2 regions of the Streptomyces sp. NPDC046860 genome follow, and region 1 is predicted to be linked to the other one. Evidence: riboswitches for the same ligand, from Rfam matches in the RefSeq annotation. Region 1 holds a riboswitch; the other holds the start of a gene.

Region 1 (14,946 bases):
GGGAGACGGTGCTCGCGGCCCGGGAGCGTGAACAGGGCGGCTCGCACGTGCGAGCCTGAAGCACGCCGTCACTTCGGAATCGCGGCACGGAACTCGGTGGGCGAACCGAATTCCGTGCCGTTCCGGCATTGCGCGGCTCCGCCATTTCCGCACCGGTGAAAAAAGGGTTCGGGTTTCCGGCTCCGAATAGCCGCTCGCCCTTTGTTCGCAAGGGGTGTGCGTCGCGTGGCGGGTGCTGATACACCGACATACTCTGGCCTAGAGCTCCATATATCGGTATGGACGCACGCCGCGACGGCGGAAGGGTGAGAGTCTTGAGCACCTTGGACGAAGAACAGTCACGGATGATGGAGGCGGAGTCGGATCTCGAGCCCCGCGTGGGCCCGATCCCCAAAGGGGAACCGTACTTCCACCCCTACCATCACCCCGCCGCGGGATGGGGCGCCGCAAAGAGCGTGACCAAATTCCTGCTGGACGAGGGAACGCTGATCGAGGGCCCGCGGGCCATCATGAAGATGAACCACGAGAACGGTGGTTTCGACTGTCCCGGATGCGCGTGGCCGGACGACACCAAGGGTCTGAAGCTCGACATCTGCGAGAACGGGATCAAGCACGTTCTGTGGGAGCTGACCCACAAGAGGGCCGACCGGCAGATGTTCGCCCGCCACTCCGTGAGCGAGATGCACGAGTGGAGCGACTACAAACTGGAGGACCAGGGCCGGCTGACCGAGCCCATGGTCTACGACGCGGCCACCGACCACTACGTGCCGATCTCCTGGCACGACGCGTTCGCGCTGATCGGGCGCCACCTGCGCAACCTGGAGAACCCCAACCAGGCGTCGTACTACACCTCGGGCCGGCTCGGCAACGAGGCGACGTTCCTGTACCAGCTCATGGCGCGCGAGCTGGGCACCAACAACCTGCCGGACTGCTCCAACATGTGCCACGAGGCCAGCGGACGCGCCCTTCAGGCGTCGCTCGGCACCGGAAAGGGCACGGTCGACCTCAAGGACTGGGAGGCCACGGACGCCCTGTTCGTGATCGGCGTCAACGTCGCCTCCAACGCACCGCGGATGCTCACCTCGCTGACCGAGGCGTTCGACCGGGGTGCGCAGGTCGTGCACATCAACCCGTTCATCGAGGCGGGCGCCACGAAGGCCATCATCCCGCACGACTTCGTGGACATGGCCACCTTCCACGCCACCCGGACCAGCACCCTGAACCTCCAGGTGCGGGTCGGCGGCGACCTGGCGCTGCTGCGCGGCATGGCCAAGGCGGTGCTGGAGCAGGCGAAGACCGACCCCAAGGCCATCGACACCCAGTTCATCAACCGGCACACCGTCGGCTTCGACGAGTACCGGGCGATCTGCGAGGCCACGTCCTGGGAGGAACTGGAGCGCCAGTCCGGCCTCACCCGCGCGGACATCCTCAAGGCCGCCCGCATCTACACCGACGCCGACCGCTCCATCATCAGCTGGTGCCTGGGCGTCACCCAGCACGAGCACGGTGTGGACACCGTCCGCGAGATCGTCAACCTGCTGCTCCTGCGCGGCAACCTGGGCCGTGAGGGCGCGGGTCCGTCGCCGGTGCGCGGGCACAGCAACGTGCAGGGCAACCGCACCTGCGGCATCGACCACCGCCCGGAGCCCGAGTTCCTGGACCGGCTGGCCGAGGTCTGCAAGATCAACCCGCCGCGCGAGGACGGCCTGGACACGGTCGGCACGCTCCAGGCGATGAACCGGGGCGACGTCAAGGTCTTCATCGGCATGGGCGGCAACTTCGCGCTCGCGGTGCCGGACTCGCCGTTCAGCTACGAGGCGCTGCGCAACTGCGACCTCACGGTCCAGGTCAGCACCAAGCTGAACCGCAGCCACGTCGTCCACGGCAAGGAGGCGCTGATCCTGCCGTGCCTCGGCCGGACGGACAAGGACCACCAGAAGAACGGCGTGCAGAGCACCTCCGTCGAGGACTCGATGTCGATGGTCCACCTGTCGGTCGGCATGAAGCGGCCCCCCTCCAAGCACCTGCTGTCGGAGCCCGCGATCATCTCCGGCATGGCGCGTGCCGCGCTGCCCACGAGCCCCACGCCGTGGGAGTGGTACATCGAGGACTACGACCGCATCCGCGACACGATGTCCGAGGTGCTCGACGGCTTCGAGGACTTCAACCGCCGCGTGCGGCTGCCGCTGGGCTTCCGCATCAAGCAGCCCGCCCGTGAGCTGATCTTCCTCACGAAGTCCGGCAAGGCGGAGTTCTCGCACGCCAAGCTGCCGGACGTGGTCCCCCCTCCGGGCATGCTGGCGCTGGGCACCATGCGCTCGCACGACCAGTGGAACACCACGATCTACTCCGACAACGACCGCTACCGCGGCATCAAGAACCTGCGCGAGCTCGTCTTCATGAACGAGGACGACATGCGCGAGCGCGGGATCTCGGAGTTCGACCCGGTGAACATCGTCGCCACGGCCAAGGACGGCAGCCACCGCTACCTCGACGGCTACCTGGCCATCCCGTACGACATGCCGCGAGGCTGCGCTGCGGGCTACATGCCCGAGATGAACGTGCTGATCGCCCTGTGCGACTACAGCACGCAGAGCGACCAGCCGCTCATGAAGTACGTCAAGGTGGACATCACCCCGGCGACCTGACCGGGAGCGCACACGGGCGGGCCCCCTCCGAGTTTCCGGAGGGGGCCCGCCCGTTCGTCCGTGCGGTGCGGCCGACGGGTCAGTGGCCGGCCGGGATGTGGTGGACCGCGATGCGCTTGCTGAAGACCCAGTACGTCCAGCTCTGGTAGAGGATGATCAGCGGGGCGAAGATCGCCGCGACGATCGTCATCACCGTCAGCGTGTAGGACGCGGACGAGGCGTTGGCGACCGTCAGCGACCAGGCGGGGTTCAGCGTGGACGGCATGACCTCGGGGAACAGCGTCAGGAACAGCATGGCGAAGGTCGAGACCACCGTCAGGGCGGAGAAGGTGAACGCCCAGCCCTCCCGGCCGATCCGGTTGAAGAACAGCGCCACGAGCAGCGCCGCGAACGCCACGATCATCACGCCGAGGCTCTGGCCGTTGCCCGAGTTCACCTGCGTCCACAGCAGGAACGCGAGCAGCAGCAGGAGGGAGGCCGCCCCCAGCACGGGCACCAGCTTCCGCGCCCGCTGCCGGATCTCGCCGTCCGTCTTCAGCGCCGCGAAGATCGCGCCGTGGCAGGTGCAGAGCACCAGGGTGGCGAAGCCGCCCAGGACCGCGTACCCGTCGAACAGCTCACCCGGCGTGCCCACGTAGGACTTGTTCCGGGCGATGGCGATGCCCTGCACCATGTTGGCGAAGACCACGCCCCACAGGAACGGCAGGATCGCCGAGGTCCAGAAGGTGACCTGCTCCCAGCTCCGCTGCCAGCGCGGGTCGTCGCGTTTGGCGCGGTACTCGAAGGACACGCCCCGCGCGATCAGACAGAGCACGATGATCAGCAGCGGGATGTAGAAGCCGCTGAACAGGGTGGCGTACCAGTCCGGGAACGCCGCGAAGGTCGCGCCCGCGGCCGCGATCACCCACACCTCGTTGCCGTCCCACACGGGCGCGATCGTGTTGATGAGGACGCGCCGCTCCTTGTCGTTGCGGGCCATCGTCTGGGTGAGGACGCCGATCCCGAAGTCGAACCCCTCCAGGAAGAAGTAGCCGACCCACAGGAGGGCGATCAGGATGAACCAGAGATCGTAGAGATGCATGGCGATCCGTCCTCAGTAGGCGATGGAGAGGGGCTTGTCCTGGTCGTCCGGGGAGACGCGCAGGGACGGATCCTTCGCGGGCGGCTGCTCGTCGACGTCGGGCCCCGGTTTCGCGTACTTGACCATCAGGCCGCCCTCGACCACCGCGAGGATCGCGTAGACCACGCTGAGTGCGGCCAGCGAGCCGATCTGGGTGCCCACGCTCACGTTCGGCGAGTTGGCGTCGGCCGTCTTCATCAGGTGGAACACCACCCAGGGCTGGCGGCCCATCTCGGTGAAGATCCAGCCGAAGCTGTTGGCCAGCAGCGGGAACCCCAGGGTCAGGGCGACGATCCGCCAGCTCCACTTGGTGAAGAAGTCGTTCATCCTGATCTTGTCGGTGAGCATCAGGTTCGGCGGCTCGTCCTCACCCGTGCGGAACCTGGGTTTGACCCACAGTCTCCTGCGGGTGAGGTAGAGGCCGATCACGCCGATGGTGAAGCTGGTCATGCCGAAGAAGATCATCAGGCGGAATCCCCAGTACGTCATGAAGATGTTGGGGATGTAGTCCTCCCGGCTGCCGCCGAACAGCCGCACCTGCTCGTCGGCCCGGTCGTTGATGCCGGGGACGGGGGAGTGGAAGTTGCTCTTGGCCAGGAAGGACAGCGCGCCCGGGACTTCCAGGGCGACGTCGTTGCGCCCCTCGCCGACGTTGCCGACCGAGAAGATCGAGAAGGGGGCCGGCCCTTCCGTGTCCCACAGGGCCTCCGCCGCCGCCATCTTCATCGGCTGCTGCTCGAACATCACCTTGGCCAGGCGGTCGCCGCTGAGGGCGGTGAGGATGCCGGCGATCGAGCAGACGACCAGGGCCAGCTTGAGCGAGCTGCGCATGGCCGCGATCCGCTTGCGGTTGGTGTCCTTGCCGCGCTTGGCCCGCCACAGGTGGTAGGCCGCGATGCCCATGACGAAGGCGGCGCCCGTGATGAACGCCGCCGTCAGGGTGTGGAAGACCTGCACCAGCGTCGTGTCCTGGAACAGCACGCGCCAGATGTTCGTCAGCCGGGCCTTGCCGTTCTCGGGATCGATCCGGTAGCCGACCGGGTGCTGCATGAAGGAGTTGGCGGCCAGGATGAAGTACGCGGAGAGAAGGCTGCCGATGGTCACGATCCAGATCGTCGCCAGGTGGACCTTCTTCGGGAGCCGGTTCCAGCCGAAGATCCACAGGCCGATGAACACGGACTCGAAGAAGAAGGCGATCAGCGCCTCCATCGCCAGCGGAGCGCCGAAGACGTCACCGACGAAGCGGGAGTAGCTCGACCAGCTCATGCCGAACTGGAACTCCTGGAAGATGCCCGTGACCACGCCCAGCGCGAGGTTGATCAGCAGGAGCTTTCCCCAGAATTTGGTGGCGTGGAAGTACTTCTCCTTGCCCGTCCGCACCCAGGCCGTCTCCAGACCGGCGACGATGCCTCCGAGGCCGATGCTGAGCGGGACGAAGAGGAAGTGGTAGACCGTCGTCATACCGAACTGCCACCGCGCGATGGTCTCCTGAGCGATTGCTAGTTCCACTACGTCCTTCTCTCGCTCGATCCGGCCGCAATCTGGATAAAAGGTATCTCTCAGGCATAGTCGCGTCGACTTGGGGAAGGGGATACGCGCACTCGGCGCAAGTCGTCCGGCCGGGACGGTCGGTGACGTCATCGCGAAAACGCGATCAGGGCGCGCATCTGCGTGCCGATCTCCCCTTTTCGGGTCTTATGTGCGCACCCTCGGGCGGCATTTCAGGAACACCGCACGCGGAATGCCGACCCGCGTACATGCGTATTCCTTTATCGCCCGAGGCTCCTTTTCGGGCGTCACGCGAGGACCGCGTCCCCCAGCCAGTGCGCGGCGAGCAGCGCGGCCCGCACGTTGAAGTCGTCCGCCGGGCCGTCCGGCAGCAGCGCGGTGGCCCGGCGCACCCGGTACTGGACCGAGTTGCGGTGCAGGTTCAGCGCCCGCGCGGCGGCCGTGTGGCTGCGGCGGCAGGCGAGGAAGACCCGCAGCGTCTCGCGCAGGGTGGCGCCCCGCGCGTCGCGGCACGCCAGCCCGCCGAGCGTGCCCGTCACGAAATCCCGTACCGCCGGAAGGTCACCGGCCATCAGTGCGACCGGCGCGACCGCGGCGTAATGCACCCACCGCGCGGTGCCCGCGCCGCCCGCCCCGGCCGGCTTCGCCGTGAGGATCTCCCGGACCCGCGCCGACTGCCGCGCCGACGTGCGGAAACCCTCCAGACCGGCGCCGGGCCGCCCCACGGCGGCGTGCAGCGCCGTGCCCTCCGGCGGGGCCAGGTCGCCCTGCCACCGCCGCTCGCCCCCGGCGGGCAGCGCCAGCCACAGCCGGGCCTCGCGCTCGTCGGTCGGCACCACCAGCGCGGCCCGCGCCCGCAGCGCCGCCACCGCGTGCGCGCGTACCTCGTCCACGGCGGTGACCAGGTCGAACGACGTCATCGCGCCCACCGGCCACAGCGTGCAGGCCACGTGCACCGCGTCCAGCGGGTAGCGCAGCGCCCGCTCGGCGGCCGCCCGGTCCACCGGCCCCGCGCCGAGCAGCGCCCCCACCCACTGCTGGCGCACGCCGCCCTGGCTCGCCACCCACCGCTCCCGCTCGTGCTCGTAGGCGCGCCCGACCTGCTCGCAGACGTGGTCGATGAACAGCGCCGAGCGGCGCACCACGTCGAGCACGAGCGCCACCCGGTGCTCGGCCGGCAGCGCGTCGAGATGCGCGAAGGCGTGGTCCAGCACCCGGGAGTGGCCGATGCGGTACGCGCGGACCAGGGCGGACAGCGGCACATCGCGCTGGGCCAGCGTCCGCGCGTACGCCACGGCCGCGGACGGGGCCTCCAGCAGCTCCGGGTCGAAGTCCTGCTGGAGGAAGTTGAGCGCGGCCATCACGTTCTCGCTCAGGCTCGCCTCCAGCAGGGAGCGGGTGGCGGCGTCGTGGTCGAGGGCGTCGATCTGCACGAGGGTCAGCCGGACCAGATCCGTGATCATGGCCTCGCTCGTCCCGCGCAGCCGGTCCACCAACTGGCTGACCAGGGCCTGTTGTGTCGGCATGAGTGAACTGTAGAGGTGCCGGGCGGCGGTGCCGCTGTGCCCGGCGCACAAAGGAGGCCCCGGATGTTGTGACGCGCGGCCGTCGCCGCCGTGCTCCGGGCGCCCCTACCTTCACCGGGTCCGTACCGCCCGCCCAGTGAAGGCGTGATGTCCATGGGCTTCATGAAACCCCGGCTGATCCCCGTCGACGCCGGCACCTACCGCACCCTGCCGCGCCGCGACCGCCTCCAGGTCCTGACCCGGCACTGGGTCGAGCACGGCTTCGGCAGCCCGGCGGCGGTGTACCTGTTCTACGTCGTCAAGTGCGCGCTCTACATCGGCGGGGCGGCACTGGTGATCTCGCCGACGCCGGGCCTCGGACCGGTCACCGAGGTGGCGTCCTGGTGGTCGGAGCCGGTCGTCTACCAGAAGCTGATCGTGTTCACCCTGCTGTGGGAGGTGACCGGACTCGGCTGCGGCTCCGGCCCGCTGTCCTCCCGCTTCCTCCCGCCGATCGGCTCCGCGCTGTACTGGCTCAGGCCCGGCACCGTGCGGCTGCCCCCGTGGCCCGGCAGGGTGCCGCTGACCCGGGGCGACCGCAGGACCGCGGCCGACGTCCTGCTCTACGCGGCCGTACTGGCCTCCGGCGTCTGGCTGCTCGGGCGCCCCGGCGAGGCGGGCCCGCCCGGACACGCGGGCCTGCTCGACCCGGTGGCCGCGATCCCGCTCATCGTGACCCTGGCGGTGCTCGGACTGCGCGACAAGACGGTCTTCCTCGCCGCGCGCGGGGAGCAGTACGGGCTCTCGCTGCTGGTGTTCTTCTTCCCGTACACCGACATGTTCATCGGCTTCCAGCTGATCATGCTGGCGATCTGGTGGGGCGCCGCCACCTCCAAGCTCAACCACCACTTCCCCTTCGTGGTGGCCACGATGATGAGCAACGCGCCCCTGGTCCCGAACCGGCTCAAGTCCCTCTTCTACCGCGACCACCCCGAGGACCTGCGTCCCTCCCGCCTGTCCTTCCTGCTCGCGCACACCGGCACCGCCACCGAGTACCTCGTCCCGCTCTTCCTCGTCCTCCTCGGCGACGGCGGGCCCTGGACGTGGGCGGCCCTGCTCTACATGGCCGTGTTCCACCTGCACATCCTGTCGACCCTCCCCATGGGAGTGCCGCTGGAGTGGAACCTGTTCTTCGTCTTCTCGCTCTTCTTCCTCTTCGGCGCCCACGGCGACCTCACCGTGTGGCAGCTCCACTCGCCCTGGCTGCTCGCGGTGATCCTGCCGAGCCTCGTGCTGCTCCCCCTCCTCGGCAACCTCCGCCCCGACCTCGTCTCCTTCCTGCCCGCCATGCGCTACTACGCGGGCAACTGGGCCACCAGCGCCTGGCTGTTCACCGGGGACGCGCTCGACCGGCTCGAAGCGGGCCTCACCACGAGCGCCCGGCCCGCCCACCGGCAGATGGCCACCCTCTACGACGCCGACACCGCCCTGGTGCTCGCGGCCAAGGCCGAGGGCTGGCGGGCCATGCACTCCCACGGCCGGGCCCTCGGCGGCCTGGTGGAACGCGTCACCGACGGCCAGGACGCCGTCACCGTGCTGGAGGGCGAGCTGATCGCGGGCTTCGCCCTCGGCTGGAACTTCGGCGAGGGCCACCTCCACGACGACCAGCTGCTGCGCGCCGTACAGGCCCGCTGCGCCTTCGCGCCCGGCGAGGTGCGGGTGATCTGTTTGGAGGGACAGCCCCTGCACCGGCAGACTCAGGACTATGAGATCCACGACGCGGCCCTCGGCCTGCTGGAGAGCGGCCATGTCGCGGTGCGCGACATGCTGACCCGTCAGCCCTGGCCCACGGACGGGGCGGCCTACCCGGTGTACGGCGTACAGGTCCGGCGTGCGCTGCCGCTGCCGCTGGACAGCACCTCATGACCTCCGCCGTCGTGGTCGGCGGCGGGCCCAACGGGCTCGCCGCGGCGGCCCTGCTCGCCAAGGCGGGACTCGACGTCACCCTCCTGGAGGCCGCCGACGAGGCCGGCGGCGGCACCCGCAGCCACGAGGCGCTCCTGCCGGGCCTGCTGCACGACCACTGCTCCGCCGTGCACCCCATGGCCGTCGGCTCGCCCGCCCTGCGCGAACTGGAACTGGAACGCCACGGACTGCGCTGGCGCCTGCCCGCCGTCGACTGCGTCCACCCCCTCGACGACGGCACGGCGGGCGTGCTGATGCGCTCCGTCGCGGACACCGCCCGGCTCCTCGGCCCCGACGGCGCCCGCTACCGTGCGCTGATCGAGCCCTCGGTACGGCACTGGGACACGCTCGCCGGGGAGGTGATGGGTCCGCTGCTGCGCGTCCCCTCGCACCCCCTGCTGCTCGCCCGGTTCGGCCTGCCGACCGCCCTGCCCGCCACCGCCCTCGCCCGGCTCTTCCGCACCCCGCGGGCACGCGGCCTGTGGGCCGGTGTCGCCGCCCACGCCTTCCGCCCGCTGAACCGCCCGTTCACCTCCGCCATCGGGCTCGGCATCCTGACCGCCGGGCACGCCGCCGGGTGGGCCGTGGCCGAAGGAGGCTCGCAGTCCATCGCCCTCGCCCTGGAGAAGGCGCTGCGCGAGCACGGCGGGACCGTCCACACCGGCGTCCGGATCACCGACCACCGCCAGCTCCCCGCCGCCGACGTCACCCTGCTCGACCTCGACCCGGCGCAGGCCGCCGCCGTCTACGGAGACCGGCTGCCCGCCCGGACCCGGTCCGCCTACCGGCGCTTCCGCCGGGGACCCGGCGCCTTCAAGATCGACCTGGCGGTCGAGGGCGGCATCCCCTGGACGCACGAGAAGGCCCGGCAGGCCGGGACCGTGCACCTGGGCGGCACCGTCGAGGAGATCGCGCGGGCCGAACGGGACGTGACGGCCGGACGCATGCCCGAGCGGCCGTTCGTGCTGGTCGGCCAGCAGTACCTGGCCGACCCGAGCCGCTCGGCCGGTGACATCCACCCGGTCTGGGCCTACGCGCACGTCCCGTACGGATACACCGGGGACGCCACGGAGGCGATCCTCGGGCAGATCGAACGGTTCGCCCCCGGCGCCCGGGACCGCGTCGTGGGCATCGCCGCCACCGCCCCGGCCGGGTTCGCCGCCGCCAACGCCAACTTCGCGGGCGGCGACATCCTCACCGGCGCCAAGACGACCCCCCAGCTCGTCCTGGGCCCCCGCCCCGCCCTCGACCCCTACAGCACCGGGCTGCCCGGCGTCTTCCTCTGCTCGGCGGCCACCCCGCCGGGGCCGGGCGCCCACGGCATGTGCGGTGCGGGCGCGGCGGCCTCGGCGCTGCGGTACCTAGCGCGCGAGTAGCTCCAGCGTGTCGATCACCCGGTTGGAGAAGCCCCACTCGTTGTCGTACCAGGCGACCACCTTGACGTGGCGGCCGTCGACCCGGGTGAGGGCGGAGTCGAAGATCGAGGAGGCCGGGTTGCCGACGATGTCGGTGGAGACCAGCGGGTCCTCGGAGTACTCCAGGACACCGGCCAGCGGGCCCTCGGCCGCGGTGCGGTAGGCGGCGAGGACCTCCTCGCGGGTGACGTCGCGGGCGACGGTGGTGTTCAGCTCGACGATCGAGCCGACCGGCACCGGGACCCGGATCGAGTCGCCGGACAGCTTGCCGTCCAGGTTCGGCAGCACCAGGCCGATGGCCTTGGCGGCGCCCGTGGTCGTCGGCACGATGTTCACGCCGGCCGCGCGGGCCCGGCGGGGGTCGCGGTGCGGGCCGTCCTGGAGGTTCTGCTCCTGGGTGTAGGCGTGCACGGTCGTCATGAACCCGTGCTCGATGCCCGCCAGTCCGTCCAGCACCGCGGCCAGCGGGGCCAGCGCGTTGGTCGTGCACGAGGCGTTCGACACGATCGTGTGCAGGGCCGGGTCGTAGGTGTCGCTGTTCACCCCGTACGCCAGCGTCACGTCGGCGCCGTCCGAGGGGGCGCTCACCAGCACCCGCTTCGCACCCGCGTCCAGGTGGGCGCGGGCGGCCTTGGCCGAGGTGAAGCGGCCGGTCGCCTCCAGCACGATGTCGACGTCCAGCTCGGCCCACGGCAGCTGCGCGGGCTCGCGCTCGGCGAGGACCTTGATGCGGCGGCCGTCGACCACGAGGGTGTCGCCGTCCACCTCCACCGGGCGGCCGAGCCGCCCGGCCGTCGAGTCGAAGGCCAGCAGCCGGGCCAGCCCCGCGGGTTCGGTGAGGTCGTTCACCGCGACGACCTCGAGGCCGCTGTCCCGTTCGAGCAGGGCCCGCAGCACGTTGCGTCCGATGCGGCCGAATCCGTTGATGGCGATGCGCGTCATGAAAGTGTCCCTTCCGTCCGCCATCAGGTTCGCGGGCGGCGGCCGCGCGCGGCAGTGGCAGGAGCGCCACGGTTCACAAGGATCGCGCCAGGTCCGCAAGGCGCCAGGCCCCCAGAGATCGCGCCGGCGCTACTCGCCCCGGGCGAACGTCCGCCGGTAGTCGCTCGGCGTCGTCCCCAGCACGCGCTGGAAGTGCAGCCGGAGGTTGGTGCCGGTGCCGAGCCCCACCTCGTCGGCGATTCGCTCCACGCTCCGCTCCGAACGCTCCAGCAGCTCGCGCGCCAGGTCGACCCGGGCCCGCGTCACCCACTGCATCGGCGTGTACCCGGTGTCCTCCGCGAACCGCCGGGAGAACGTGCGCGGCGACACCGCCGCGTGCCGGGCCAGCGCCTGCAGGCTCAGCGGCTCACCGAGCCGGTGCAGCGCCCACTCCCGGGTCGCGGCGAACCGCTCGCCCAGCGGCTCGGGCACGCTGCGCGGCACGTACTGCGCCTGACCCCCGCTGCGATAGGGCGCCGCGACCAGGCGCCGGGCCGCGTGATTGGAGGCGGCCACCCCCAGCTCGCCGCGCAGCATGTGCAGGCACAGGTCGATGCCGGAGGCCGCCCCGGCCGACGTCAGCACGCTGCCCTCGTCCACGAACAGCACGTTCTCGTCGACCCGGATCAGCGGGTACCGGGCCGCGAGGGCACGCGCGTAGTGCCAGTGCGTGGTGGCCCGCCTGCCGTCCAGCAGCCCGGTGGCCGCCAGCGCGAACGCCCCCGTGGAGATCGCCGCGAGCCGCGCGCCCCGCCCGTGCGCGGCCACCAGCGCCGCCACCACCGGCTCCGGCGGGTCCTCCCGGTCCGGGAACCGGTAGCCGGGCACGAACACCACGTCCGCCCACTGAAGCGCCTCCAGCCCGTGCGCCACGTGGTACGACAGACCGTCGCCGCCCGTCACCAGCCCCGGCGCGGCACCGCACACCCGCACCTCGTACGGCATGCTCGCCCGGGTCGTGAACACCTGCGCCGGAATACCGACGTCGAGCGGCTTCGCGCCCTCCAGAACGAGAACGGCGACACGGCGGAGGCGGGATGAGGGCACGTCAGCAGCGTACGGCGCCTCCGCCCGGGGACCGGGTCACCCCCTCCGTGGTGTCCGGCCCCGCCGACGAGCGGTGCCCGGCCGAGATGGAGAAGCTCGTCCGGGACACCTGGGCGCGCCCCAACGGCGGCCCCTCTCCCTTCGATTCGGCTCGGCACACCGCGGGGAGAGGAAGATCACCCGTGGGTGACGTGGTCTTGGCCGACCACGTCACACGCGATACCGTCGGGGCGATATCGACGACGGCGAATCGGAAGCCGGTGGGAAACCGGCACGGTCGCGCCACTGTGTGCGCGGGCCCTCCAGGAAGGGGCCGCGCGAGTCAGACCCGTGGCCGTCGTCCTGTGCACCACCGAGATGGGACGCGAACTCCCAGAGGAGGTCCTGCCATGGCGCAGACCGTCGCCCAGCCGACCGCCGGCAACCCTGCCGTCCCCGCCAAGCTGCCGCTGAGGGAGATAGCGCCCTGGGCGGTCTTCTTCGGCGTCCTCATGATGGTCCTGCTGTACTTCGTCGGCGCCGAGCAGGGCGCCACCTCCGTGTTCAACGGCACGGACGTCCACGAGTGGGTGCACGACGCCCGCCACCTGCTCGGCTTCCCCTGCCACTGACGCGAGGGACGCCGCACACCCATGAACTCCGCAACGGTAAGAAACCTCCTCGTGCGGGGCATGCTCGCCGGCCTCGCCGCCGGAGTGCTCGCCCTGATCGCCGCCTACTTCCTCGGCGAGCCCAGCGTGGACAGCGCCATCAGCTTCGAGGGCCACCACGCCCACGAGCACGAGGTCGAAGTCGTCTCCCGCTCGCTCCAGTCCACCGCCGGACTCGCCACCGGTGTCCTCGTCTACGGCGTCGCCTTCGGCGGCATCGCCGCGCTCGGCTTCTGCTTCGCGCTCGGCCGCGTCGGCCGCTTCGGCCCCCGCGCGACCGCGCTGCTGCTGTCCGGTGCCGCACTGCTCGCCGTGTACGTGGTGCCGTTCCTGAAGTACCCGGCCAACCCGCCCTCGGTCGGCGACCCGGACACCATCGGCAAGCGCACCACGCTGTACTTCCTGATGATGGTGCTCAGCGTGCTCCTGGCGGTCGCCGCCACCCTGCTCGGCAAGCGGCTCGCCCCGCGCCTGGGCACCTGGTACGCGACCGTCGTGGCCGTCGCCGCCTTCGCCCTCGTGACCGGGCTCGCGTACGCGTTCCTCCCGGTCGTCAACGAGGTGCCGGAACACTTCCCGGCCACCCTGCTGTGGCGCTTCCGCCTCTCCGCGCTGGCCATCCAGACCGTGCTGTGGGCCGGATTCGGGCTCGTCTTCGGTGAGTTGGCCGAACGGCTGCTCAACCCGCGCCCCGCGACGGCGCGCGAGACGGGTCAGGCGGTCGCCGCCTCCCACTGAGCCGGTGACATGACGAGGAGAAGGGGCCCCGGAGATCTCCGGGGCCCCTCTCATTCGCCCCCGAGCGGGCGCCCCAGCCGCAGGTTCCAGCGTCCGGTCCGCCCCGACAGTTCCGTCGCGGTGAGCGGTGCCGCGTCCAGCCGCCAGAACGCCCCGGCCGGCAGCCTCAGCGCGTGCACGACGGCCGCCCGTACCACCTCGGGCTCCGCGACGGCGAGCGTGCGGCCGTCGGGCAGCGACTCCAGCCAGCGCCCGACCCGTGCGCACACCTCCCGCACCGACTCCCCGCCCGGTGCCGCGTACTCCGGGTCGGCCAGCCACCGGGCCATCGCCTCCCCCTCCGTCGCGACGGCCTCGGCCAGTGTGCGCCCGCGCCACCGCCCGGCGTCCAGCGGCGCCAGCTCCGGCGCCGTCACGCCCCGCAGCCCCAGCGCCTCCGCCGTCGCCCGGCACCGCGCGCCGGGGGACAGCACCACCCGCGACGCCTCCGGCAGCCCCCCGGCCGCCGCCCGCGCCCGAGCGGTGCCCGCCTCGTCGATCGACGAGGAACCGTCGTAGAACCGGGCCTCCCGCAGCGCGGGCCCGACGGCGGGCGAGATGAGCAGCAGCCGACTGGTCACCCCGGGAACCTCCTGATCACACAAGCCCGTTCGTCCCGGCCCACAGTGAGGGCCGGGACGAACGGGCAGTACGGTTAACGCAGTTCATCCCGCACGGTACGGGCCGCCGCCACCAGGTTCTCCAGCGAGGACCTGGTCTCCGGCCAGCCCCGGGTCTTCAGCCCGCAGTCCGGGTTCACCCACAGCCGCTCGGCGGGGATCGCCTTCAGCCCCGTACGCAGCAGATCGGCCGCCTCCTCGGCGCTCGGCACGCGCGGGGAGTGGATGTCGTACACGCCCGGACCCGCCTCGCGGGGGTAGCCGTGCGCGGCGAGTTCGCGGGCCACCTGCATGTGCGAGCGGGCCGCCTCCAGGCTGATGACGTCGGCGTCCAGGTCGTCGATGGCCCGCACGATGTCACCGAACTCGGCGTAGCACATGTGGGTGTGGACCTGGGTGTCCGGCCGGACCCCGGCGGTGGTCAGCCGGAACGCCTCCGTCGCCCAGGCGAGATAGGCTGCCCGGTCGGCGGCGCGCAGCGGGAGCGTCTCGCGCAGCGCGGGCTCGTCCACCTGGATCACCGAAGTGCCCGCCGCCTCCAGGTCGTTGACCTCGTCACGGAGGGCGAGCGCGACCTGGCGCGCGGTGTCGCCGAGCGGCTGGTCGTCGCGGACGAAGGACCAGGCCAGCATGGTGACCGGACCGGTGAGCATGCCCTTGACCGGGCGGTCGGAGAGCGACTGGGCGTACGTCGTCCAGCGGACCGTCA
Region 2 (14,946 bases), on a different contig from region 1:
TCGGCGCGGGTCACGCCCGGCCGGCGGGCCGCGTCGTCCGCGAGCGCGGACTCCAGCGCACCGCCACGCACCAGCGCGCCGGTGCCGTCGCCGGTGTCGACGAGGATCTCGTGCAGCCGGTGCCTGCGCAGCACCGACATCAGCCACCACAGCCCGGCCAGCAGCAGGACGGCGAGCAGCGCGATCAGCGCGGGCCACCACCAGTCCTGGTCCCGCCAGGCGGTGCGCTCGGCCCGGCTGAGCAGCACGTCGTGTGGGCCGGAGTGCGGCCACCAGGCAGGCGGCGGGGCGCCCAGGCCGACGGCCAGCACGGAACCGCCGATCACGAACAGCACCAGCCCGGCGAGGGCCAGCAGGACCCGGTTGACGACGCCTGAACGCATGCCCCTCATCCCTTCCGTCCGGGTCCCCGGAGCCGTACCGACAGCTTGGGCCGCCGGGCCGTGCCGAGGTCGGTCACCGCGTCGGACAGGGCCGCGTCCAGGTCGGCGCGTACCTCCGACGGGTCGCGGAAGTGCGAGATAACCCGGACCTCGGCCCTGCGGCGGCGCATCCGCACCTTCGCCTCCCGCACCCCGGACACCCCCACGGCCCGGTCGCGCAGCACCTGGGCGGCGGCCTCGCGGGTGAGCGCGGCGCGCACGTCCGGGCGCGGGCGCAGCATGGGCAGCAGGCGGCGCAGACCGGGGGTGAGGGCGAGCAGGATCAGCCACAGGCCGACCGCGGTGACGAAGGCGGCGCCCGCGAGCACCCAGAGATAGTCCAGGGGCTGTTCGGCCAGCTGGCGGGCGAGTTCGCGGCGCCAGTACATCGCGGGGTGCCCGGTCCGCACGGCGACGACGTCGTACAGCAGCAGTCCGGCGCCGCCGATCAGGAGCAGGGCGGTGATCGCCGAGGGGACGCGGCGGGGCGACCAGAACCGGCCGCTGCTCCCGGCCGACGGGGGCGGTACTGCGGGCCCGTCAGGCCGCGGGAGGTGGTCGTCCGTGCCGACGACGGGCATCGGGCGGGTGGTGTCCGGCGGATGCTCGGTCATACCGTCCTCCCCTGCCGCTCCCCGGGCAGCCGCAGCCGCTCGACCTGGACGACCACCTCCGGCACCTCCATGTTGGCCAGCGTGCCGACCCGTTCGGTGACCCGGCGGCGTACGGCGGCGCAGCGGGCGCCGATGTCACCGGGATACTCCAGCTCCAGGGCGACCCGTACCCGGGCCGTGCCGAAGGGGCTGTCCTCCGCCGGACCGGTGCCGCGCGCCCGGGGGCGGACGTCGACCGTGGCGTGGGGGGCGGTGAGGTTCCGGGGCAGCGGGGCGATCGCCTCGCGCGCGGCGCGGGCCGCGATCTTGGCGACGACCCGGTCCGCGACCCGGGTGAACCCGCGCTCGCCCGGCGGGGTGCGTTCCAAGACGGCCGGCGCCGACGCGCCGGCGTCCGTGCTCATCGCGGTCACCGGCGCCAGTCGCGCCGGTCGCCGCCGGTGCGGAACCGGTCGTCACGGGTGCGGTCGTCGCGGCGGCGGAAGAAGTCACCGAGTTCCAGCTCACCGTCCACGAAGCGGCCGGCGAAGAATCCGACGGCCCCCAGGGCCGCCACCAGCACGAAGGCTCCGAAGCCGCCGTAGAACCCGGCGAAGCCCAGCGCCATTCCGGCGATCATGCCGACTGCTGCCATGCTCATCTCTGCAGCGCTCCTTCAGCTGAGTCAGCCCGCCCGGCCGGCTGACCCAGCCGGTCCGGCCTCATACTCCGAATACCCCGTGACTCACTGGATACGTGGCTGCTCCGGCTCCTCGTCCTCCTCGTCGTCGGGAAGGTGGACGTCGCTGACCGCGATGTTGACCTCGACGACCTCCAGGCCGGTCATGCGCTCCACGGCGGCGATCACGTTCTCCCGGACCGCGCGGGAGACATCGCTGATCGGGAAGCCGTAGTCGACGACGATCTCCAGGTCGAGCGCGGTCTGCACCTCGCCGACCTCCGCCTTCACGCCTCGGGTCACCGCCTTGCCACCGCCGGGGACCCGGTCGCGCACCGCGCCGAGCGTGCGGGAGATCCCGCTGCCCATGGCGTGCACGCCCACGACGTCGCGGGCGGCCATCCCGGCGATCTTCTCGACGACTCCGTCCGCGATCGTGGTGCGGCCTCGGGTCGCCGGGTCGCCGCCGCCGGACCGGGACTTGCGGGCCGAGGTCTGCTGTTCGCCCTCGCCGCCATGGGTTGCCATCTCGCTCATCGCCACTGCTCCCCTTTTCGGTCGTCGTTCTCCGACCACCGTAAGCACGCCTGCGCCGTCGCGCGCCGTGGAGAGGGCAGGGTGGAGGAATGACGGCGGACTGGACACAGGCGGTACGGCAGAGACTGGCGCCCGGCAGGCTGCTGCCGCTCGGCGGCAGCCGGGACGGCGCGTGGATGACGGAGCAGGCCGCCCGGACGGTGCTGGGCGAGGCGGCGGCGGCCGGGGTTCCGGGGGCGCGGCTGGGCACGCTGCGGATCGCGGCGTCCGGCCCGGGCCGGACGCGGGAGCCGGTCGTGCCGGCGCCGCCGAGCGCGCTGTGGCCGGGTCCGCTGCGGGTGACGGCGGACTTCGCGGCGTCCGGCGACCGGCCGCTGCCGGTGACGGCGGAGCGGCTGCGGGAGGTTCTGACCGCGGCGGCCGAGCGGCTGGGGCTGGAGGTGAGCGAGGTGGACCTGCGGGTGACGGACCTGCTGGAGCCCGCCGCCGAACCGGCTCCGGCGGCCCGCGCGCAGCGGCCGCCGGACGCCGAGCGGACCACCGACCCGGACGAGGCGTCGGTGGCCGCGGCGGTGCTCACGGTGGCCGGGGTGACCCGGCTGACGGCCGCCTTCGGCGACCGGGGTCACGCCGTCCGGGTCGAGCGGCGCGAGTCGGGCGCGGCGCTCCCGCACCGGCATGTGTTCGTGGAGCTGGCCACGGACTCCGCGCACCGGGCCGTCGAGGTGGCCCAGCGGGTGCGCGCGGCGGTACGGGAGACGCTGGAGGACCGCCCGACGGTGGCGGTCCTGGTGACCGGCGTGGAGTGAGTGCCGGGGCGTGCTCAGTCGCCGATGCCCGCCAGGTCGCGGAGCCTGCGGGCCTGGGCGGCGCGCTCGGCGACGACCTGCTCGTCGAAGGAGCGGCCGACGGCACCGCGCAGCAGCGCCTTGGTCTCCACGACGGCGTCCCGCGGCGCGGCCAGCACGGCGGAGGCCAGGTCGGCGGCGGCGCCGTCGAGTTCGGCGGCGGGCACGGCGACGCTGGCGAGGCCGGAGACGACCGCCTCCTCGGCGTGCACGAAGCGGCCGGTCACGCAGATCTCCAGCGCGCGGGCGTAGCCGACCAGGCCGACCAGCGGGTGGGTCCCGGTGAGGTCGGGCACCAGGCCGAGGCTGGTCTCGCGCATGGCGAACTGCACGTCGTCGGCGACGACGCGCAGGTCACAGGCGAGCGCCAGCTGGAAACCGGCGCCGATGGCGTGTCCCTGCACGGCGGCGATGGACACGATGTCGTTGCGCCGCCACCAGGTGAACGCCTCCTGGTACGCGGAGATGGTCGCGTCGATCCCGGCGTCGTCACGGCGCGCGAGATCGATGAAGGTCGGCTCGCCCTCGATCCCCTCCGGGGTGAACATCTGGCGGTCCAGCCCGGCGGAGAAGGACTTGCCCTCGCCGCGCAGCACGACGACCCGGACGGAGCCCGGCAGCGCCTGGCCCGCCTCGGCGAGCGCCCGCCACAGAGCGGGGCTCTGCGCGTTGCGCTTGGCCGGGTTGGCCAGGGTCACCGTGGCGAGCGCGCCGTCCACGGTGAGCCGTACGCCGTCCTTGTCGAGTACAGGAGCGAGGTCCTGGTCGGGCGAAGCCATGGGGCGCCTCCGGTGGGTGCGGTCATCGCGCGATGCCGTACGGCACCGCGAAGTGACTGCACAGTAACCACCCGGACGATCACGGGACCGACCGGGTGGCCACCATCGACGCCGATGGTCCGCCCGGAGTCAGGACGACGCGGCTTTCTTGCCCCGCGTCGCTCCGCCACGCCCACGGAGCGTGACGCCCGACTCGCTGAGCATCCGGTGCACGAATCCATATGAGCGACCGGTCTCCTCGGCCAGCGCTCGGATGCTCGCACCGGAGTCGTACTTCTTCTTCAGGTCTGCCGCGAGCTTGTCGCGCGCGGCGCCGGTAACCCGGCTGCCCTTCTTCAGAGTCTCGGCCACCCGTGCCTCCTCATGGGAAGTGCGCTCTGGTCTTCTCATGATCACCCCTACGCGTCGGGTTGGCCACCCATTCGGCAAGGTCCGTGAGACGAGGTTGTGACGACAGGAGCGCGTCCCCACATACGGAATCAGGGATTCCGAAGCCGGGCGCGCGTACCGCCGAACGGGTGGAATCAGGAAGTCCCAGGTCAGAGACGCGCGACGGCCGGTCCCCCGGTACCGCTGGGGTACGGGGGGACCGGCCGCGAAATCCGTGTAGGACACACCTCGGGATGAGGAGATCTCACTCAGATGGTGGATCACCGCTGGGCCGAATGATCCGGTCGGGGCGGATCACCGGGCCTCCCGCGGGCGCGGGAGGGCGGGCGGAGGTCAGGCGAGGGCCACCAGATCGGCGTAACCGGAGCCCCACAGGTCCTCCACGCCGTCCGGGAGCAGGATGATCCGCTCCGGCTGGAGCGCCTCGACGGCGCCCTCGTCGTGGGTGACCAGGACGACCGCGCCCTTGTAGGTGCGCAGGGCGCCGAGGATCTCCTCGCGGCTGGCGGGGTCGAGGTTGTTGGTGGGCTCGTCCAGCAGCAGCACGTTGGCCGAGGAGACGACCAGGGTGGCGAGCGCCAGGCGGGTCTTCTCGCCGCCGGAGAGGACCCCGGCGGGCTTGTCGACGTCGTCGCCGGAGAACAGGAACGAGCCGAGCACCTTGCGGACCTCGACCAGGTCCAGGTCCGGGGCGGCCGAGCGCATGTTCTCCAGCACCGAGCGCTCGGGGTCCAGGGTCTCGTGCTCCTGGGCGTAGTAGCCGAGCTTGAGGCCGTGGCCGGGGACGACCTCGCCGGTGTCGGGCTGCTCCGCGCCGCCGAGCAGGCGCAGCAGCGTCGTCTTGCCGGCGCCGTTGAGGCCGAGGATGACGACCCGGGAGCCCTTGTCGATGGCCAGGTCGACGTCGGTGAAGATCTCCAGCGAGCCGTACGACTTCGACAGGCCCTCCGCCATCAGCGGGGTCTTGCCGCAGGGGGCGGGCTCGGGGAAGCGGAGCTTGGCGACCTTGTCGGACTGGCGGACCGCCTCCAGGCCGGAGAGCAGCTTGTCGGCGCGCTTGGCCATGTTCTGCGCGGCGACCGTCTTGGTGGCCTTGGCGCGCATCTTGTCGGCCTGCGAGTGCAGGGCGGCGGCCTTCTTCTCGGCGTTCTGCCGCTCGCGCTTGCGGCGCTTCTCGTCGGCCTCGCGCTGCTGCTGGTAGAGCTTCCAGCCCATGTTGTAGACGTCGATCTGGGAGCGGTTGGCGTCCAGGTAGAACACCTTGTTGACCACCGTCTCGACCAGCTCGACGTCGTGGGAGATCACGATGAAGCCGCCGCGGTAGGTCTTGAGGTAGTCCCGCAGCCAGACGATCGAGTCGGCGTCGAGGTGGTTGGTCGGCTCGTCGAGCAGCAGGGTGTCGGCGTCCGAGAACAGGATGCGGGCCAGCTCGATACGGCGGCGCTGACCACCGGAGAGGGTGTGCAGCGGCTGGCCGAGCGCGCGGTCGGGCAGGTTGAGCGCGGCGGCGATGGTCGCGGCCTCGGCCTCGGCGGAGTAGCCGCCCTTGGTGAGGAACTCCGTCTCCTGGCGCTCGTACTGCCGCATGGCCTTGTCGCGGGTGGCGCCGGAACCGTTGGCGATGCGCTGCTCGTTCTCGCGCATCTTGCGGATCAGCACGTCCAGGCCGCGGGCGGAGAGGATGCGGTCGCGGCCGAGGACGTCGAGGTCTCCGGTGCGGGGGTCCTGCGGGAGGTAGCCGACCTCGCCGGAGCGGGTGATGGTGCCGGCGGCCGGGATGCCGTCACCGGCGAGGCACTTGGTGAGGGTGGTCTTGCCTGCGCCGTTGCGGCCGACGAGGCCGATGCGGTCACCCTTGGCGACACGGAAGGTGGCGTTCTCGATGAGGACGCGCGCACCGGCGCGCAGCTCGATACCGGAGGCGGAGATCACGGACATACTCCTGGGCGTACGTGGTTGACGGATGGGCGGCTGTCGAGGGCGTTCCCGCCGTCTAATGCGCGAGGAGAATGGCCATGGAGCCATTCTAACGGGGGCGGGCAAGCCCTTTTCCTGCGTCGGGTGGCGGGGTGCGGGCGTCGCGGGGTAAGGATGGCGCGAGGGCTGCGGCACGTGGCGGCACCGACGGAGGGTGGTGGGCGTATGCAGTTCGACGACGACGCGGATCTGGACACCTCCGAGGTGCGGGACGTGCGCGGGAGCCGGATGCCGGGCGGCCGCGCGGTCGGCGGCGGTGTCGTCGGGCTGGTCGCGGTGCTGCTGGCGCTGTTCCTGGGCGTGGGTCCGGACCAGCTGGGGCTCTCCGGGGGCGGGGAGGGCACGGCGGCCGAGCCGTCCTCGCTGGGCGAGGTCCAGCGGGACTGCCGGACCGGCCGGGACGCCAACAGCAGGGACGACTGCCGGGCGGTCGCGGTGGTCAACAGCGTGCAGGACTACTGGTCGCAGGAGTTCGCCGGGCGCGGGGAGCGGTACACCCCGGCGCAGACGGTCTTCTTCAGCGGGCAGATCCGCACGGCCTGCGGGGCGGCGACGGCGGCCGTGGGGCCGTTCTACTGCCCCGGTGACCAGAAGGTCTATCTGGACCTGGGCTTCTTCGACGAGCTGCGCACGAAGTTCGGCGCGAGCGGTGGCCCGTTCGCGCAGGCGTACGTGATCGCGCACGAGTACGGCCACCACGTGCAGGACCTGAAGGGCACGCTGGGCCGCAGCCAGGACGGGCTGACCGGCGCCGACAGCAACTCGGTGCGTGTCGAACTGCAGGCGGACTGCTACGCCGGGGTGTGGGCGCACCACGCGACGACGACGCCGGACGAGTCGACGGGGCGGCCGCTGATCACCAGCCTGACCCCGCAGGACATCAAGGACGGGCTGAGCGCGGCGGCGGCCGTGGGCGACGACCGCATCCAGGAGCAGTTCCAGGGGCGCATCACGCCGGAGACCTGGACGCACGGCTCCTCGCTCCAGCGCCAGCAGTGGTTCGACCAGGGGTACCGGACGGGCGATCCGGAGCGGTGCGACACCTTCGGCTGAGGCGCCGGGGGCGGAACGGGACGTGACGGGACGGAATCGTTCACGAGGGAGTGATCGGCATGACGGACACCGGTGGGCGCCCGAGCGTGTACCCGACGCTGCTGTACGCGGACGCGCGGGCGGCGATCGCCCAGCTCACACAGGCGCTGGGCTTCACCGAGCTGGCGGTGTACGAGTCGGAGGACGGCACCGTCCTGCACGCGGAGCTGGCCCAGGGCAACGGCGCGGTGATGCTGGGGTCCAAGGGGCGCGGCGGTGCCTTCGACGGCGCCATGGCGGGCGCCGGTCCGACGGGGGTGTACGTGGTCGTGGCGGACGTGGACGCCCACCACCGCCGGGCGGTGGAGCACGGCGTGGAGATCCTGATGCCCCCGACCGACCAGGACTACGGCTCGCGGGACTACATGGCGCGCGACGCCGAGGGCAACATCTTCAGCTTCGGTACGTACGCCCCCGCGCTGACCTCCTGAGCGGCGGGGGCGCCGGTGCGGGCCCGGCTCAGCCCCCGGTGTGCACCTGGAAGGCGGCGCGGCGCACGGCCTTGGCGAGGGCGGGGTCGGGGTGGGCGGCGGCGAGCGCCACCAGGACCTGCACCGTGCGGGGGTGACCGACGGCCCGGACCTCCTCCAGCAGGGCGGGGACGGTGGGCTGCAGCGCCGCCTCCAGGTGGCGCACCAGCATGTCGGTCTCGCCGTGGTCGGCGACGGCGGCGGCGGTGTCGACCCACAGCCAGGTGGCTTCCTCCCGGGTGAGGACCTCGTGGGCGTCCTCCGGGTCGACGCCGTCGTACTCGGCGAGCCAGAGCAGGGCGTAGGGCCGCAGGGCGGGCTCCGCGACCACGGCGCGGACGTCGTGCTCGGCCGGGGCGCCGACCACGCGCAGCGCCTCGAAGGCGAGGCCGCGCAGCAGGGCGTCCTCGCCCCGGGCGGCGGCCAGGAGCTGGCCGACGGCGCCGCCGACCGTGCGGGCGGCGAGCCAGGCGCGGTACTCGGCGCGGGCGGCGTTGGGGCGGAGCTGGGCGCAGCCACGGAGCATGTCCTCGGCGGACTGCTCGATGTTGCCCGCGGGGCTCTGCGCGGCCACGCAGATCTGCTCCAGCTTGACCCAGACCGCCCAGTTGCCGAGCGGGGTGAGCGTGGCGTGGCCGTCGCCGTGGGTGAGGGCGCCGACGCCCGCGAGCGCTTCGACGGCCCAGTCCAGGAGCGGGGCGAGGGGGACGTCGTCCGGGGCGGGCGCGGCGAGGACGGGTGCCTCCACGACGCCGGGCGCGTAGGTGATCTCGCAGCGCTCGGTGCGCAGTTCGGTGACCCGCTGCTGGAGCAGGTCGAGCAGCTGCTCGGCGGGGACGGGCCCGGCGGAGAGCTGGAGGAAGGAGAGGACCTGGGGCATCGCCGAGACGACCTCGGCGACGGTGGCCGGTTCCTGGTCCCGGGGTTCCGGGCAGGCCAGCGACCAGGCGTCGAAGAGGGCGACCCAGCCGCGCAGCACGGCGCTGTCGTCCCGGTCCCAGGCGCGCAGGCGCCAGCCGGGGCGTGCGCTGTCGCCGTGCACCTCGACGAGTCCGGAGAGCCGGGCGGTGTCCCAGTCGGCGCGGATCTGCTCGGCGGTGAGGCCGAGGTCGGCCGCGGCGCGCTCGGCGGTCGCGTCGGAGAGGGTGGCCTTGCCGTCCGCGGTGGCGCCGTCGCCGCCGGGGCCGAGGGCGTGGTCGGCCCACCGGGCCACGCGGACCGCCCCGGCGAGGACGGTGCGGGCCAGTCGGGCCAGTTCGGCGGGGGCCGGCGTCCCCTCGGGCGGCCGGGGCGCGGCGCGGCGCGTGCGCCGCTGGTTCACAGCTCTGGGGGCGGCGGCCAGGGGTCGCGGTCGGACGAGTCGAAGCCTGGAGTCGCGCGGGATACGGGACGTCACGGGTGCAGTCTTCCGGTTGACGGTCCGAAAACCCAAACGGGATGTCACAGCGGGCGACACAGAGGGCCAAGGGACGGGCCCCGAGGGGCGGTCGAGGGAGCGCGGCGGGGCCGCCCGCGGCCTACAGCAGGGGGGTCAGGAAGCGGCGGAGGAGGTCCTCGTAGGCCGTGGGGTCGGTGTTCCACATGGCCGCGTGGGGGGCCCGGGGGACGGGGTGGAGGGAGACGAGTCCGGGCTGGCGGGCGGCGAGGCGGCGGGAGTCCGCCCAGGGGGCGACCTCGTCGTCGGGGCCGTGGATGATCAGGGTGGGCACCGTCAGGGGTTCCACGCCGACGGCCTGGCGGGCGGTGCGCATGCCGGCGCGGCCCTGGGCGGCGCGTACCGCGAGGGGCAGCAGCGGACCGGGGACGTGGCGGGCGCGGGCCAGGGCGCGCAGGGTGGTCTCCCAGCCGAGGACGGGCGAGTCGAGGATCAGCCCGGCGACGCGGTCGCGCACGGAGGAGCGTTCGGCGGCGCGCAGGGCCATCGTGGCGCCGGTGGACCAGCCGAGGAGGACGACCCGGCGGGCGCCGTAGCGGACGGCGTAGCGGATCGCCGCGTCCACGTCCCGCCACTCGGTCTCGCCGAGGTGGCTGAGGCCGTCCGGGGGGCGCGGGGCGCCGAGGTCGCCGCGGTGGGCGAGGGCGAGCACCGGGAGCCCGAGGGCGTGCAGGATGCCCATGACGTTGAGGGTCTGTTCGCGGGTGGCGCCCAGGCCGTGCACCGCGATGACCCAGGTGTCCCGCTGTCCGGGCACGAACCACGCGGGCAGTGCGCCGAGTTCGCCGGGTATGTCGATGTCGGCGTGGTCCAGCCCGAGCGCGGAGGCGGGGTCCCCCACGTACACGTTGGGGGTGAGCCAGGCGGAGTCTCCGGGGGCGAAGGTCCCGTGGGTGACGCGCTGGAGTTCGCGCACGACGGTGTCGGGGCTCTGCTCGGCGCCCTCCAGGACCGGTCCGAGGACGGCGTGGGAGCCGTCGCCCGCGAGGCCGTAGACGCCGGGGCGGCGGGAGGCGAGGTCGCGGGTGAGGGCGATCCGGCCGCCCTCGACGCCGTGCACGGTGAGCCGGGGTTCGGTGGGCAGCGGACGGCCGGGGGGCAGCTTCAGCGCGGCCCCGCTGGCCAGTCTGCCGACGGCCACGGACACGGCACCGGCGGCCAGCACGGCGCCGATCGCGGCGGCGGCTACGTGGACTTTGCGCACGGCTCCAGTGTCGGGGGGCCGGGCGGTACCGGCCAGCGGAGCACCTCCGCCGGGTTCAGCCGGGCTGCCCGTACCCCCGCAGCCGCTCCCCCGCCTCGGCCAGTTCCGCCTCGCTCAGCAGGGCGGGGGTCAGGCCGGGCACGGAGGACGCCGTGAGCCAGAGGCGGCACATCCACTCCAGCTGGGCGGTGCGGTCGTAGGCGGCCTCCAGGGTGTCGCCGTAGGTGACCGTGCCGTGGTTGCGCAGCAGGCAGCCGGAGCGGTCCTGAAGGGCACGGAGCATGTGGGCGGCCAGTTCGGGGGTGCCGTAGGCGGCGTAGGGGGCCACCCGTACGGGGCCGCCGAGGGCGCAGGTCATGTAGTGGACCGGGGGCAGCTCGGTGACGAGGGTGGAGACGGCCGTGGCGTGCACGGCGTGGGTGTGCACGACCGCGCCGGCGCCGGTGGTGCGGTACACCGCGAGGTGCATGGGGAGTTCGCTGGTCGGCACGAGGGTGCCCAGCACCTGGCGGCCGTCGAGGCCGACGCCGGTGATGTCGGCGGGGGTGAGCCGGTCGTAGGGCACGCCCGAGGGGGTGACCAGGACCGTGTCGCCCACCCGGGCCGAGACGTTGCCGGAGGTGCCGACGACCAGGCCGTCGGCGACGGTCCGCCGGGCCGTGGCCACCAGCTCCGCCCAGACCCGCGCCTCGTCGCCGTCCGCGTCCCGCCGCTGTTCCGCCATGCGGCGATCCTGCCAGCCGGCGGCCGGACGCGGGCCCGCTTCGACACCGGCTCCGGAAGTCCGGGACTCCAGGATTCCGGAACTCCGGGACTCCCCGACTCCGAACGAGCGAAAACGGGAGGAAAGCGTAGGGAAACGCGACAAATAGTCACACTTCTGACGCCCCTCCGGCATTCACTGGTCCCTCTTGCCCGCTGGACGACGCCTCACCGCCACCCGGGGGACCGCATGGCCCGTGACCGCTCATCAACACGCCGCCGCGCGGGCGTCCTCGCGGCGGCCCTCTCGGCACTCGCCCTCACCGGCGCCCATCCCCCGCCCGCCGAGGCCGCCGTACCGCGCGCGGGCCTGCCCCGCGGGCACGACGTCTCCTCCCACCAGAGGCGCGTCGACTGGCCCTCCGCCCGCGCCGAGGGCGCCCGGTTCGCGTACGTCAAGGCGACCGAGTCCACGACCTACCGCAACCCCTACTTCGCCGGTCAGTACAACGGCGCGCGCCGGGCCGGACTGATCCGCGGCGCCTACCACTTCGCGCTCCCCGACCGCTCCTCGGGCGCCGCGCAGGCCGCGTACTTCGTCCGGCACGGCGGCGACTGGCGGGCGGACGGGGTGACGCTGCCGCCCGCGCTCGACATCGAGTACAACCCGTACGACAAACGCCACAAGTGCTACGGGCTGAGCCGCAAGAAGATGGTGCGCTGGATCAGGTCCTTCAGCAACGAGGTCCGGCGCGAGACCGGCCGCCGCCCGGTCATCTACACCACCACCCACTGGTGGACCGCCTGCACCGGGAACAGCCGCGCCTTCTCCGCGGACCATGCCCTGTGGATCGCCAGCCACGGCTCCTCCGACCCCGGTGAGCTGCCGGGCGGCTGGGAGTACTGGACCTTCTGGCAGCACGGCACCAAGGGCCCGCTGCCGGGCGACCAGGACCTCTTCGACGGCTCCGTCGCCCGGCTGCGGGCCTTCGCGCGCGGGCACTGAACGGGGGCTGGAGAACGGCCGGGCGGCCCCGGAATCCGGGCCGCCGCTTCCGACACCGTGGCGCCCGGCCCAGTTCACCTTCCGTTCACTCAGGTTGCCTACGTTCATCCCGCCAACGACTTCGAACGATTGCCTGGGTAAATGGAAAGCTTGTCGCTGATCCTCGCGATTGTGGTGGTGACCGCACTCGCGTTCGATTTCACGAACGGTTTCCACGACACCGCCAACGCGATGGCCACCACCATCTCGACCGGTGCACTCAAGCCCAAGGTCGCGGTGGCCATGTCCGCCGCACTCAACCTGGTGGGCGCTTTTCTCTCGGTGGAGGTCGCCAACACGATCTCCAAGGGTCTCGTCGACGAGACCGGCATCCGTCCCGAGGTCATCTTCGCGGCCCTGACCGGCGCGATCCTCTGGAACCTCCTGACCTGGCTGGTGGGCCTGCCCTCCAGTTCCTCGCACGCCCTGATGGGCGGCCTGGTCGGCGCCACCGTCGCCTCGGCGGGCTTCGGCGCCGTCCACGGTGAGGTGCTCGTCACCAAGGTGCTGCTCCCCGCGGTCGCCGCGCCGATCGTGGCGGGCCTCGCCACCATGCTCGCCACCCGCCTCTCCTACGGCATCGGCCGCGAGGGCGACGGCGAGGCCAACCGCAAGGGCTACCGCGCCGGCCAGATCGCCTCGGCCGGCCTGGTCTCCCTGGCGCACGGCACCAACGACGCGCAGAAGACGATGGGCATCATCACCCTCGCGCTGATCGCGGGCGGTGCGCTGGCCCCCGGCTCCAACCCTCCCACCTGGGTGATCCTCTCCGCCGGCCTGGCCATCGCGCTCGGCACCTACATCGGCGGCTGGCGCATCATCCGCACCATGGGCAAGGGCCTGACCGACCTGGAGCCCCGTCAGGGCTTCGCCGCGCAGACCAGCGCCGCGACCGCGATCCTGGCCTCCTCGCACCTCGGCTTCTCCCTCTCCACCACCCACGTCGTCTCCGGCTCGGTGATGGGCGCGGGCCTCGGCCGCAAGGGCGGTGTGGTCCGCTGGTCCACCGCGACCCGGATGTTCGTGGCCTGGGCGCTGACCCTGCCGGCCGCCGCACTGGTCGGCGCGGGCGCCGAGGCCGTCACCGGACTCGGCGACTGGGGCACCGGGCTCGTCGCCCTCTTCCTGATCGGCTCCAGCTTCGCCATCTGGAAGATCTCCCGCCGCGAGGTCATCGACCACACCCACGTCACCACCGAGGAGTACGTCGAACCGGCCGGTGTGGTGACCACCGCGATGGCCATGGTGACCCCGCCCCCGGTGGGCACCGTCGCGGACGACCTGACGGCCACCATCCCGGCCGCCACCACCGAGCACAGCCACACCCCCGCCACCACCGCCCCGCCCGCCGCGGTCTGACCACCCGGCAACTGGAGGAACATCCCGATGAAGATCGACTGGGCGGCCCTCGGCTCCGTCTTCGGCGTCAGCCTCGTGGTCACGGTGGCCATGGTGGGCCTGTTCACCCTCGGCATCAACGGCCTGGCCCGCCGCGAGCGCGCCGCGGCCAACGGCGGTTCGGCGGCGCTCGCCGTCACCGGCGCCTACGCCTGCTTCGCCGCCTGCGCGGCGGCGGTGGGCTACGGCTTCTACCTGATCGTCGCCTAGCACCGACCCCGGAGGGCCCCCGCACGGCACACGCCGCGCGGGGGCCCTCCGCTGTCCCCACCGGTGCCGGTGTGGGTCTCCACACACTCTTCTCCCGCAGGTCACGGGCAGGTTGACGGCCCTTCCGGGCACGTGGTGGACTTCGCGGGCCATGTACGGCGGCAGCAGAGGAAGCCGGTGCGAATCCGGCGCGGTCCCGCCACTGTCACCGGGGAGCAGTCCCCGGGAGCCAGGAACTCTCGCCGCCGGTCTCGTCGAACCAGGGCGTGGACACCCTGAGTGAGGACTACCGTGATGCCCGGCCGCCGATCGAGAGCCCGAACCAGGAACGTCTGCGCGTCCACGGCCGGCTGAGCCGATGGGCGCCGATCGCTCGTACGCGTACGGTGCCGCCGCCGGACTCCTCGGTGATCTCCTCCTGGGCGACCCCCGCCGCATGCATCCCGTCGCCGCCTTCGGGCGGGCCGCCGGGCACGCGGAACGCGCGCTGTGGCACGACCACCGCGGCTGGGGCGCGCTGCACACCCTGCTGTGCGCCGGAGGAGCCACCGCGCTCGGAGCCGCGGCCGCACGCGCCGTACGCGCCGTATGTCCAGGCCCCGCCGCGTCCGCCGCGCTGACCGCCGCGGCCACCTGGGCCGTCGTCGGCGGCACCTCACTCGCCCGCGAGGCGGTCGCCGTCGGGCGCGCCCTGGAGCGCGGCGACCTCCCGGCCGCCCGTGCCCGGCTGCCGCACCTGTGCGGCCGGGACCCCGAGACGCTGGACGCCGACGCGATCGCGCGCGCCGTGGTGGAGTCGGTCGCGGAGAACACCTCCGACGCCGTCGTGGGCGCCCTGGTGTGGGGCGCGGTCGCCGGGGTTCCCGGGCTGCTCGGGTTCCGTGCCGTGAACACGCTGGACGCGATGGTCGGGCACAAGTCGCCACGGCTGCGCCGCTTCGGCTGGGCCGCCGCCCGCCTCGACGATGTCGCGGGCTGGCCCGGCGCCCGGCTCACCGCCCTGCTCGCCACCCTCGCCGGGGACGACCCGCGCGGGGCGGCACGGGCCTGGCGGGCGGACGCGCACCGGCACCCGAGCCCCAACGCGGGCCCGGTGGAAGCCTCCTTCGCGGGCGCGCTCGGCGTACGGCTGGGCGGCACCCTCTCCTACGGCGGCCGGGTCGAA

The links. A riboswitch is a leader RNA that binds a small molecule or an ion and turns the genes downstream of it on or off. The one in region 1 is predicted to bind cobalamin.
Region 2: linked by a shared signal. The riboswitch ahead of ABZ898_RS22820 (cobalamin biosynthesis protein) and the one ahead of ABZ898_RS11150 (CbtB-domain containing protein) in region 1 are both predicted to bind cobalamin.

What each region holds. Positions count from the first base shown of each region.
Region 1 covers NZ_JBEYXQ010000006.1:70,577-85,522, forward strand. Annotated here, with positions in the region: gene ABZ898_RS11105 (DoxX family protein) at 1-59, shown strand, start outside; gene ABZ898_RS11110 (FdhF/YdeP family oxidoreductase) at 345-2,648, shown strand; gene cydB (cytochrome d ubiquinol oxidase subunit II) at 2,728-3,729, opposite strand; gene ABZ898_RS11120 (cytochrome ubiquinol oxidase subunit I) at 3,742-5,277, opposite strand; gene ABZ898_RS11125 (helix-turn-helix domain-containing protein) at 5,565-6,803, opposite strand; gene ABZ898_RS11130 (DUF3556 domain-containing protein) at 6,957-8,708, shown strand; gene ABZ898_RS11135 (NAD(P)/FAD-dependent oxidoreductase) at 8,705-10,123, shown strand; gene gap (type I glyceraldehyde-3-phosphate dehydrogenase) at 10,109-11,104, opposite strand; gene ABZ898_RS11145 (helix-turn-helix domain-containing protein) at 11,234-12,190, opposite strand; cobalamin riboswitch at 12,405-12,541, shown strand; gene ABZ898_RS11150 (CbtB-domain containing protein) at 12,580-12,801, shown strand; gene ABZ898_RS11155 (CbtA family protein) at 12,823-13,578, shown strand; gene ABZ898_RS11160 (histidine phosphatase family protein) at 13,629-14,198, opposite strand; gene metE (5-methyltetrahydropteroyltriglutamate--homocysteine S-methyltransferase) at 14,273-14,946, opposite strand, start outside.
Region 2 covers NZ_JBEYXQ010000017.1:40,702-55,647, forward strand. Annotated here, with positions in the region: gene amaP (alkaline shock response membrane anchor protein AmaP) at 1-383, opposite strand, end outside; gene ABZ898_RS22740 (DUF6286 domain-containing protein) at 389-1,036, opposite strand; gene ABZ898_RS22745 (hypothetical protein) at 1,033-1,440, opposite strand; gene ABZ898_RS22750 (hypothetical protein) at 1,446-1,676, opposite strand; gene ABZ898_RS22755 (Asp23/Gls24 family envelope stress response protein) at 1,761-2,231, opposite strand; gene ABZ898_RS22760 (nucleopolyhedrovirus P10 family protein) at 2,321-3,040, shown strand; gene ABZ898_RS22765 (enoyl-CoA hydratase/isomerase family protein) at 3,055-3,858, opposite strand; gene ABZ898_RS22770 (helix-turn-helix domain-containing protein) at 3,988-4,209, opposite strand; gene abc-f (ribosomal protection-like ABC-F family protein) at 4,582-6,180, opposite strand; gene ABZ898_RS22780 (neutral zinc metallopeptidase) at 6,391-7,278, shown strand; gene ABZ898_RS22785 (VOC family protein) at 7,338-7,748, shown strand; gene ABZ898_RS22790 (hypothetical protein) at 7,777-9,183, opposite strand; gene ABZ898_RS22795 (alpha/beta fold hydrolase) at 9,305-10,426, opposite strand; gene ABZ898_RS22800 (class II aldolase/adducin family protein) at 10,482-11,150, opposite strand; gene ABZ898_RS22805 (lysozyme) at 11,379-12,134, shown strand; gene ABZ898_RS22810 (inorganic phosphate transporter) at 12,276-13,532, shown strand; gene ABZ898_RS22815 (hypothetical protein) at 13,560-13,781, shown strand; cobalamin riboswitch at 13,909-14,041, shown strand; gene ABZ898_RS22820 (cobalamin biosynthesis protein) at 14,140-14,946, shown strand, end outside.